One region of the Bradyrhizobium sp. SMVTL-02 genome, then DNA from elsewhere that is predicted to be linked to it. Evidence: riboswitches for the same ligand, from Rfam matches in the RefSeq annotation. Region 1 holds a riboswitch; the other holds the start of a gene.
The links. Region 1 has a riboswitch for cobalamin ahead of ACNJYB_RS13615 (DUF1636 family protein). Riboswitches for the same ligand answer to the same signal wherever they lie in the genome.
Positions count from the first base shown of each region.

Region 1 (4,834 bases):
ACGATGCCAGCGAAGTGAAACGCGCCGTCGCGGCAGCTCGGATCACTTTCCGGCGCGCCCCAGGCTCGCGCGAGATCATCCTGCAGCGATTGCGGCAGGCGCGCGACCGCGTCGCGATAGTCGGCGAGGCTCCAGGTCAATTGCTGCTCGAGCAGCGTCTCGCCGAGCGCATGGACCGGCGCGACGTCGAATCCGGCTTCCGCGAGATCAAATACCATGGCTTCGACCGACGCCAGCGCATCGAGACCGACCGCATGCGCGATCTGGTGGGGACGGCCCGGATAGTTCGAGAGCACGATCGCAATGCGCTTCTCGACGGCCGGTGTCACCGCCAGCCGCCGCGAGGCCGCGACGCGCGCGGCAACGGCCGTCACGCGCTCCTCATCGGCCCTGTGGGCCAGATGCGAAAATTGCAGATCGGGATCGCGCTCCGCCGCTGATTTGAAGCTCACCACGCCGGTGAACACGCGGCCGTCGACCTCCGGCAGCACCACATGCATCGCGAGATCGCCGGGCGAGAGGCCACGGAGCGATTCCGCCCAGTCCTCACGCCGCGCCGTCGAGAGCGCGACCTGGAATACCGGACAGATTGCGGCCTCGAACGGCGTCGTGCCATCCTCGCCAACCGCAGAAAACGCCGTCGCATTGACGATGGCAGCCGCCGGATTTTGCGCGAGATACGCGCGCAGCCAATCGGCAACGCCCGCGGCCTTCAGCGAGGTGACGAACACGCCATGCGCGTCAAAGCCCTTTTCGCGCAACGCCGCGATCAGGGCATCGACGGGTCCGGTGTCCGCTGCGGTGAGATAGGAGCGATAGAACGTCACCAGCGCGTGCGGCTTTCCTTCCTCCGCGACCGGCGCCGGGATGACGCCGCGCGAGGGATCGTAAAAGCCCATCTCAGGAACGATCATCTCGCCGACGACCGGACCCGCATAAAGCCCCGAGGCGAGCGCGAGCTGTGCAATCGCCGCTTGCGCCGCGACGGGCCCGCCGTTGTCGCAGAGCACCTTGAGCCGCCGCAGCGTCGACACCGGCAAGGTCGAGTACACATCGAGCCGGGAGTCGTCGCGGCCGTCGGCGGGCAGCACGGCCAGAACGATGCCGCGATCTTTGGCCAGTTGCTGGAGCGCCGCGAGGCCATACGGCCAATAGGATTCGCCGCCGATCAGGCGCACCAGGATGCCGCGGGCCTGCGACAGCGTGCGCTCGATATAGGTATCGACCGAGAGCGGATGACGGAGTTCGGCGAGATTGGCGAGCCGCAGCGACGGCAGGCTGTCACGGCCACGCCGCCAGCCGGCCGCAAACGCGGCAAGGTCGGAATCCGAATACGAGAGCACCACGAGATCGGCCGGATCCTGGCCGATGTCTCTTGGCGTCGCGGTCTCCTCGAGACCGCGGCTCTCGCGGAAGACGACGTGCATCAGATACCTAGTCCTGACCTGATCGCGGTCTCGTCGATATCGCCATGCTCGCCGATCACGACGAGCTTTGACTGCCTGAGACCCGCGCCCCAGGGTCGGTCGAACTGGTGGCGCACGCGCTCGCCGACCGCCTGCAGCAGCAGGCGCATTGGCTTGCCGGCGACGGCGATGTAGCCCTTGGCGCGCAGCACGTTCTGCTCGCGCGCGAGACGCTGGACGGAAGCGACCAGCGCATCGACATCCGAAACCTCCGGAAGATCGATCACGACCGAGGCGAAATCATCGTGCTCGTGCTCCTCCTCGCCATCGTGATGCGACGGACGCGCGGCGAGATCGTTCTCGGCAGCCGCGCCGAGACCGAGGATGACGCGGGCATCGATCGCGCCGTCGGTGACGGGCAGCATCGGCACGCGGCGCGGCATCTCGGCGGTGATCGCCGCCTTGGCGGCTTCGATGCCGGCACTACCGGCGAGATCGGCCTTGGTCAGCAGCACGATGTCGGCGCAGGCGATCTGGTCCTCGAACACTTCCGACAGCGGCGTCTCGTGATCGAGATTCTCGTCTGCTGCGCGCTGCGCCTCTACCGCATCCGGATCCGGCGCGAAGCGGCCCGCGGCCACCGCCTCGGCATCGGCGAGCGCGATGACGCCGTCGACCGTGATCCGCGAGCGGATCTCCGGCCAGTCGAACGCCTTCAGCAGCGGCTTGGGCAGCGCCAGACCCGAGGTCTCGATCAGGATGTGATCGGGCCGCACCGGCCGCGCCAGCAGTTGCTCCATGGTCGGAATGAAATCGTCGGCGACGGTGCAGCAGATGCAGCCATTGGCGAGCTCGACGATGTTCTCTTCCGGACAATTGGCATCTGCGCAGGACTTCAATATTTCACCGTCGACTCCCGCGCTGCCGAACTCGTTGACGAGCACCGCGAGCTTCTTGCCGCCCGCATTGCTGAGCAGATGCTGGATCAGTGTCGTCTTGCCGGAGCCGAGGAAACCGGTGACCACCGTGACAGGGACTTTTGCGAGCGAGTTCATTCGGCGGCCTCCGGCACGACGGGAATGGGGGGAATGCGGGCAAGCGACTGCTTGCGGAAGATCTCGGGACGGCTGCGCCAAGGCACGAGGCCATCTGGCGCGGCCGCATAGGCCACAGCGCCAGCGACGACGTCCTGCGCGTTCGCATCGGACAGGCGGCCATAGACATAGGACCAACGGCCGGGCGCGCTGAGCGCGACAGAGCAGCCCTGGCTGCAGGCCGACAGGCATTCGACGGGAACCACGTTGACGCCCTCGGGCACGCCCGCCTCGAGGATCGCACCATGCAGGCGCTTGCCGGGCGTGGTCTCGCCCTCACCAAGCGTTTGGCCGGCGCGGCAGGTGATGCAGACGTGAAGTGTGACGGTCATCGCCTCTTCCAGGATAATCAGCGGGAGGCGATGAGGCGCGCGGACCATACTCCTGAAGGCCCGCTTCCCCGTCGCGGAACACCCCGTCCGCCGGTCCAAAACTCGTCCGCGCTGGCAGGTCTCCCGGCTTGCGGAGCAGGGTTTTGGCCCTTCGATCCCCGCCTTCCCGATCCCCGCGGGAATCAGTGGCTTTGGGCATCTCTCCGATCACGGTCGCGGGGGCGGCTGCATTTTGGACCCAAATCTTGCCGATTCGGACCCTATCGCATTCCCTCTTCGCCTGTCATAGGACAGGAACCAACGCCGGGCCACCATTTGCCCCCGGCCGCCTCTTGTCAAGCCGAAGGACCCGATCCGATGACGCCTGAACCGGATACCCAGACGGCCGATGAAACCGACGCCCGGCACGCCCAGAAGATGGCGAAGAAGAAGGCCGCCCGCGACAAGATCATGGCGACCAAGAGCGGCGAAAAGGGCCTCATCATCGTCCACACCGGCGCGGGCAAGGGCAAGTCCTCCTCCGCCTTCGGCATGATCGTCCGCTGCGTCGCCCATGGCTTTCCCTGCGCGGTCGTGCAGTTCATCAAGGGCGCCTGGGATACCGGCGAGCGGCGCCTGCTCACCGGCCATTTCGGCGAGCTCTGCCAGTTCCACGCCATGGGCGAAGGTTTCACCTGGGAGACGCAGGATCGCGCCCGCGACATTGCCGCCGCGCGCGCCGGCTGGGACAAGGCCAAGGAGCTGATCCTCGATCCGAACCTGCGCATGGTGGTGCTCGACGAGATCAACATCGCGCTGCGCTACGACTATCTCGACATCGCGGAGGTCGTGGAATTCCTGACGACGCAGAAGCCTCCGATGACGCATGTCGTGCTCACCGGGCGCAACGCCAAGGACGAGCTGATCGAGATCGCCGACCTCGTCACCGAGATGACGCTGGTGAAACATCCGTTCCGCTCCGGCATCAAGGCGCAGGCCGGCGTCGAGTTCTGAATTCGATGGCGCGCGCATTGATGATCCAGGGGGCCGGCTCGGACGTGGGCAAGTCGCTCGTCGTCGCCGGCCTTGCGCGCGCCTTCGCGCGGCGCGGCCTGCGTGTGCTCCCGTTCAAGCCGCAGAACATGTCGAACAACGCGGCCGTCACCGTAGATGGCGGCGAAATCGGTCGCGCCCAGGCGCTGCAGGCCCTCGCGGCCGGCGTCGAGCCACACACCGACATGAACCCGGTGCTGCTCAAACCCGAGACGGATGTCGGTGCGCAGGTCGTTGTCCACGGCACGCGCATTGCGACTGCACGTGCGCGGGAATATGCGGCGATGAAGCCCTCGCTGATGGGCGCCGTGCTGGAGAGCTTTGAGCGGCTGAAAGCGCGGGCCGACCTCGTGCTGGTCGAAGGCGCCGGCAGCCCCGCCGAGGTCAACCTGCGCAAAGCCGACATCGCCAATATGGGCTTTGCGCGCAAGGCCGACGTGCCCGTCGTGCTGGTCGGCGACATCGACCGTGGCGGCGTCATCGCCCAGCTCGTCGGCATCAGGACGGTGATCGACCCCGACGATGCCGCGATGATCCAGGGTTTTGTCATCAACAAGTTCCGCGGCGATCCCACGCTGTTCGACGACGGCTACAAGCTGATCGCGCAGAAGACCGCCTGGCGCGGCCTCGGCGTGCTGCCCTGGTTCGCGCGTGCCGGCGAGCTTCCGGCCGAGGACGCGCTGGGCCTGAGCGATGCGCGCAAGCCGGGCCAATGCAAGATCGCCTGCCTCGCGCTGTCGCGGATCGCCAATTTCGACGATCTCGACCCGCTCAAGCTCGAGCCCGGTGTCGATCTCGTGATGGTGCGCCCGGGGGACGCGATCCCCGGCGATGTCCGTCTCGTCATCATCCCTGGCTCAAAATCCACCCGCGGCGATCTCGCCTTCCTGCGCGCGCAGGGCTGGGACATCGATCTGCTCGCGCATCACCGCCGGGGCGGCCATGTGCTTGGCCTCTGCGGCGGCTATCA
Region 1 is NZ_CP182469.1:2,929,619-2,934,452, reverse strand. Features, by position in the region: gene cobN (cobaltochelatase subunit CobN) at 1-1,427, opposite strand, end outside; gene cobW (cobalamin biosynthesis protein CobW) at 1,427-2,461, opposite strand; gene ACNJYB_RS13615 (DUF1636 family protein) at 2,458-2,832, opposite strand; cobalamin riboswitch at 2,929-3,149, opposite strand; gene cobO (cob(I)yrinic acid a,c-diamide adenosyltransferase) at 3,190-3,825, shown strand; gene ACNJYB_RS13605 (cobyric acid synthase) at 3,831-4,834, shown strand, end outside.

Region 2 (4,834 bases), 3.4 Mb from region 1:
CGACGCCGAACTCGTGCATGTAGTCCGCCTTGGCGCGCATCTCGGCATAGCCGCGGAATGCCTCAAACTCGGACTTGGGCATGCCGAGCGTCTTGAGCAGCAGCGCATAGGCGTCGATATGAACCGTCTCCATGTTGCTGAAGGCCGCCATCATCATCTGAACAGTGAGCGGCTGGAAGATCGGGATGTAGCGCTTGAGATAGTTGTCCCCGACCTCGATGTCCGACTGAGTGAAGAAACGAAAGATTTGGGTGAGCAGCGCGCATTCGCTGGCGGTGACGCGGTCCGACGCCCAGTCCTTGAGGTCGGCGCCGAGCGGCACCTCCTCGCCCATCCAATGGGTCTGCTGCTGGCGCTTCCAGAACTCGTAAGCCCAGGCGTAGCGATCGACATCATAGGTTCCGGTCGCGTCGAGCAGCCCCACTCGTCCCTTGCCGATCAGCGTACGCGGATCGACGGCCGAAAGATCGATCACTGACATGCAAGGCACTCCTCATAATCAGTACGCTGTGGCTGCGGCGCCGCCACCTTGTCGCTGTCGCCGATCTTGCCAGCGAACGCCGCGCGCGAGATAGACTTTGAGCGGCAGTAGTAGAGGCTTTTCAATCCGCACTGCCATGCCGTCCAGTGCAGCATGTGAAGGTCCCATTTATCGACATCGGCTGGGAGATAGAGGTTGATCGACTGGCTTTGGCAGATGAACGGGGCGCGGTCGGCGGCAAGCTCGACGATCCAGCGCTGGTCGATCTCGAAAGCGGTGCGAAAGATCGCTTTCTCGTGCTCCGACAAGATGTCGAGACGGGCCACCGACCCTTCGTGTGCTATAATCGACTGCCACATCGCCGAAGTGTCGGCGCCCTTCGCCGCAAGCACTTTGGCGAGATGCGGATTACGCACCGAGATGGCGCCGGACAATGTCTTATGGGTGTAGATGTTGGCCGGGATTGGCTCGACGCAGGCGCTGGTGCCGCCGCAGATGATGCTGATCGAGGCGGTCGGCGCGATCGCGATCTTATGGCTGAAACGCGCCATCACGCCGCGTTCCAGGGCATCCGGGCACGGACCACGCTCGCGCGCGAGCGTCACGGATGCCGCGTCGGCGTCGCGACGGATTTTTCGGAACATGTTCAGATTGAACGACTTGGCCATGACACTTTCCATTGGAATGCCCTTGGCCTGCAGGAAAGAGTGGAAGCCCATGACGCCGAGGCCGACGGAGCGCTCACGCAGGGCAGCGTAGCGGGCACGCTTCATGCCGTCCGGCGCCACCGTGATGAAGTGGCTGAGCACGTTGTCGAGGAAGCGCATGACATCCTCGATGAAGGTGGGCTCCTCACTCCACTGGTCCCAGGTCTCGAGGTTGAGCGACGACAGACAGCAGACCGCGGTGCGCTCCTCGTCGCGATGATCGATGCCGGTCGGCAGGGTAATTTCGCTGCACAGGTTGGAAGTCGAGACCTTGAGGCCCAGCTCGCGCTGATGCTTGGGGAGCGCGCGGTTTACGGTGTCGATGAACAAGAGATAAGGCTCGCCAGTCTGGAGCCGGTTCTCAAGGATGCGTTGCCACAGCTGGCGGGCATCGATCTGGCGGACGACCTCGTTAGTCTTCGGGCTCCGTAGAGCGAATGCGGTGCCGGCGCCCACGGCACGCATGAACTCATCGGTGACGTTGACGCCGTGATGCAGGTTGAAGCTCTTTCGGTTGAAGTCGCCGGACGCCTTGCGAATCTCGAGGAACTCCTCGATCTCGGGATGGTGGATATCGAGATAGACCGCCGCCGAGCCGCGCCGCAACGAGCCCTGGCTGATCGCCAGCGTCAGGCCGTCCATGACGTGGATGAACGGGATGATGCCTGAAGTGACGCCGCCCTTCACCTTCTCGCCGATCGAGCGAACATTGCCCCAGTAGGTGCCGATGCCGCCGCCGTTGGAAGCAAGCCAGACGTTCTCGTTCCAGGTACCGACGATGCCTTCGAGCGAGTCCGCCACCGAGTTGAGGAAGCAGGAGATCGGCAGGCCGCGCGTGGTCCCGCCGTTGGAGAGCACCGGTGTGGCCGGCATGAACCATAGCCGGGACATCGCATCATAGAGACGTTGGGCATGCGCAACATCGTCCGCGAAAGCGCAAGACACCCGCCCGAACATGTCCTGGTAAGTTTCGCCGGCGAGCAGATAACGGTCGGTCAGCGTCAGCTTGCCGAACGACGTCAACAAGTCGTCGCGCGACGGATCGAGCGTGAGGTCGGCCGGCTTTGGCGATGGCGCGAGGGGCCACGGCAGCGGAGCCGGCGATGGCGAAAGGGGCACCAGACACGGCTCAGGCGCCGCAGGCTTCGCCTGCGCTAGGCGCGGCCGCACACTCGGTGGCGCGACGAGATGACCACGCTGATCGAAATCGTAAGACGGCGACATCGGCAACCCCGCGATGTTAGGCGCCGGGGCCGCGCGGACGACTTGCGAGGAGAGCTGGCAAGTGTGCCCGGCTGCAAGCGCCCCACCGGGGCACCCCGCCCGAGGACTTTCGTTCAGTCGCGGCAGGTCTCCTGGCTCGCGGGTCGCTGGGGCTGTCGGCCTTCCCAGCGCTGTCGCGCCAGTGACCATGATGACAACCGCTCGCCGCTTACAGTTGCGGGGGCAGCCTCGGAATAGCCGTTGCCGGCGCACCGGGTTCCCTCTTAGCTTCCATCCTACGAGATGCGGATTGGAAGACCGTGACGGACTACATATAGGCACCGCTCGCAGAGATTCGTCAAGGCGGCGCCGTCAAGTTAACGAATTGGAGCAGCCCCGAGGTCAAGGTTCGGCGAGCGCTTGTCGTGGAGATCTCGCGCCAAGTCGCAAAGGCTCGCTCGCGCGAAACACGACGGAAATCGGCAGTGACGGCTCCGAGAGAGAGGATGTGGAAAAGGTTCGCGACCTGAGCATGAACTGACAGAAAAGTTGAGCCTGACGGGACGATTTGAAACGCTTCATGATTCGATCGCGTCGACCCGGCGATGTCCGCTGTAAGTGCCTCCCGTCGAGTCTCTACCCCTCGCCCTGGCGGGGGCTTGGCTCGGGGAATCACTTTCCAAACCGAAAGTGCCTTATGTGATGGGCTACGCGACCGTCGGGCTCGCAGGCGGCGTGGTCGCGCGCTTTGTTCACGATTCCAAAAGCTGCTTGGTTTGCCTCCATGAACATCGGAAGGACGAGAAACATATGTCCAAACCGCGTCTCGATAATACCGGAATCGTCACGCCGTTAGGGTGCAATGCGCCTACATTCACCGGAGGAGGCTTTGATCTGCAAGAAGTATCGCTTGAAGTCGTTCGCAGTGCGGTCGGATTGCTCTCAGAAGGAAAGTACGACCCCGGCACCTGGCAAGTGTCTATCCTGACACTGCAAGGCCAAAACGGAGTACGTGTGCTGCCACGCTGGGAGCATTTGATTGCCCCCCCACATCCACGCTGTTGGGCCGGGGAATGAACGTCTTGCTTTCTTCGCACGTGATGCGGGCAATGTGCAAACTTGCTTGCGAATTTGTCCCCCTCGAGAATGGCGGAGTTCTTCTCGGCTGGCGCGCGGGGAAAGACCGGGTGGTAATCGACCTTCGCAGTCCGGCCCGCACGCCCTTCACGGGCGACACTGTTTCGTGCCCGATCACGCTTGGCAGGTCGCGGAGATTCGGCGGGCTTTTCAGGATACCGCGGGTGACGTTGATTACCTCGGCGATTGGCACTCGCATCCGGTGGCGCCGCGGCAATGAGCGATCTGGACTCGGCTACGCTGCGGCGCATTGCTCGCCGCGTGAAGGAGCCGCTCATGCTGATCGTGGCAGGCGGCGAGATCAATCAAGACTGGTCGGCGCGTTGTTGGAAAGGGCGCATTAATGGGCGATTTCTGAGGCGCCGCTTGGAGGCACAACCACAGGAGCTAAAATTGTTCGATCCGCCACACGATTGGGCAACCGTCCGTCACGCTGTATGAGCCGACGCTTGGCGTGTAAGTCGCTCGGATGAATTGGACCAGTTCGGAACAGAGCTGGCCCCGGTTGTTTGGACAGAATTTCCGCGTTGATAGGTGGAGCGTCTGCCGTGGTTAGGCTGCCATGCGGAGCGGCAGCGAGTTGAAGTAGGCTTGATCCGGAGTGCCGCCGTCAAGGCTCGAGTGAGGACGCCGGCCATTGTACAACAACGTTTAAGAATGCCCACAGGACCGTTTTTCGCGAGGTTCTTTATCGGCATCATCCTTGGTTTGGTCGCCGAGTTTGCGTTCATGGGACCGTCGATAAGGCTGACGATGTCGTTTTCCGCTGCAACCTGGACGGCGCGCAAGCAGATCGTTGGCTGGAAGTTCCAGCATGGATGTTCGAGCGGACGGCATGCCCTGACGCTGAGCCTTTGACAGCTCATCCGCTTGTTAGCATCGATGCACTTACCGCGCTTTCTGCGCTTCTCGATCTGGCGTTGAAGGATCGAACGCCATCAGCTGTCCTGGTTTCTGGCGCATCCAAAGGCTCTCACCACCAGAATCGGGGAGCGACTCATGTCACGCCAGACGGCAATGCCAGGGAGCGGATGCCGACACAATCAAAAACCGCGATTGCAGCGGCAGATGGACCTGTTCGGGAGCGGCCTGTTGAACAGCGCCATCGGCGCGCCGGCATGGTCGGAGCTGCCGGCGGAAGTACGGGCGGTCCTGACGAGTCTGATCACGCAGTTAATCCTCGACCACGCTGCGGCGACGGCAACGCCGCGCGCAAAGGAGGTCGGTCATGATCTGTGACAAAGTCAGGCCTCATCATCTCGCGCGCAAGGCGATTCTTTACGTGCGTCAATCCTCAACGCATCAG
Region 2 is NZ_CP182469.1:7,928,850-7,933,683, forward strand. Features, by position in the region: gene ACNJYB_RS37990 (ribonucleotide-diphosphate reductase subunit beta) at 1-481, opposite strand, end outside; gene ACNJYB_RS37995 (ribonucleoside-diphosphate reductase subunit alpha) at 472-2,307, opposite strand; cobalamin riboswitch at 2,517-2,729, opposite strand; partial or broken gene ACNJYB_RS38000 (hypothetical protein) at 2,750-2,988, opposite strand; gene ACNJYB_RS38005 (hypothetical protein) at 3,745-3,969, shown strand; gene ACNJYB_RS38010 (hypothetical protein) at 4,528-4,767, shown strand; gene ACNJYB_RS38015 (recombinase family protein) at 4,757-4,834, shown strand, end outside.
Region 2: linked by a shared signal. The riboswitch ahead of ACNJYB_RS37995 (ribonucleoside-diphosphate reductase subunit alpha) and the one ahead of ACNJYB_RS13615 (DUF1636 family protein) in region 1 are both predicted to bind cobalamin.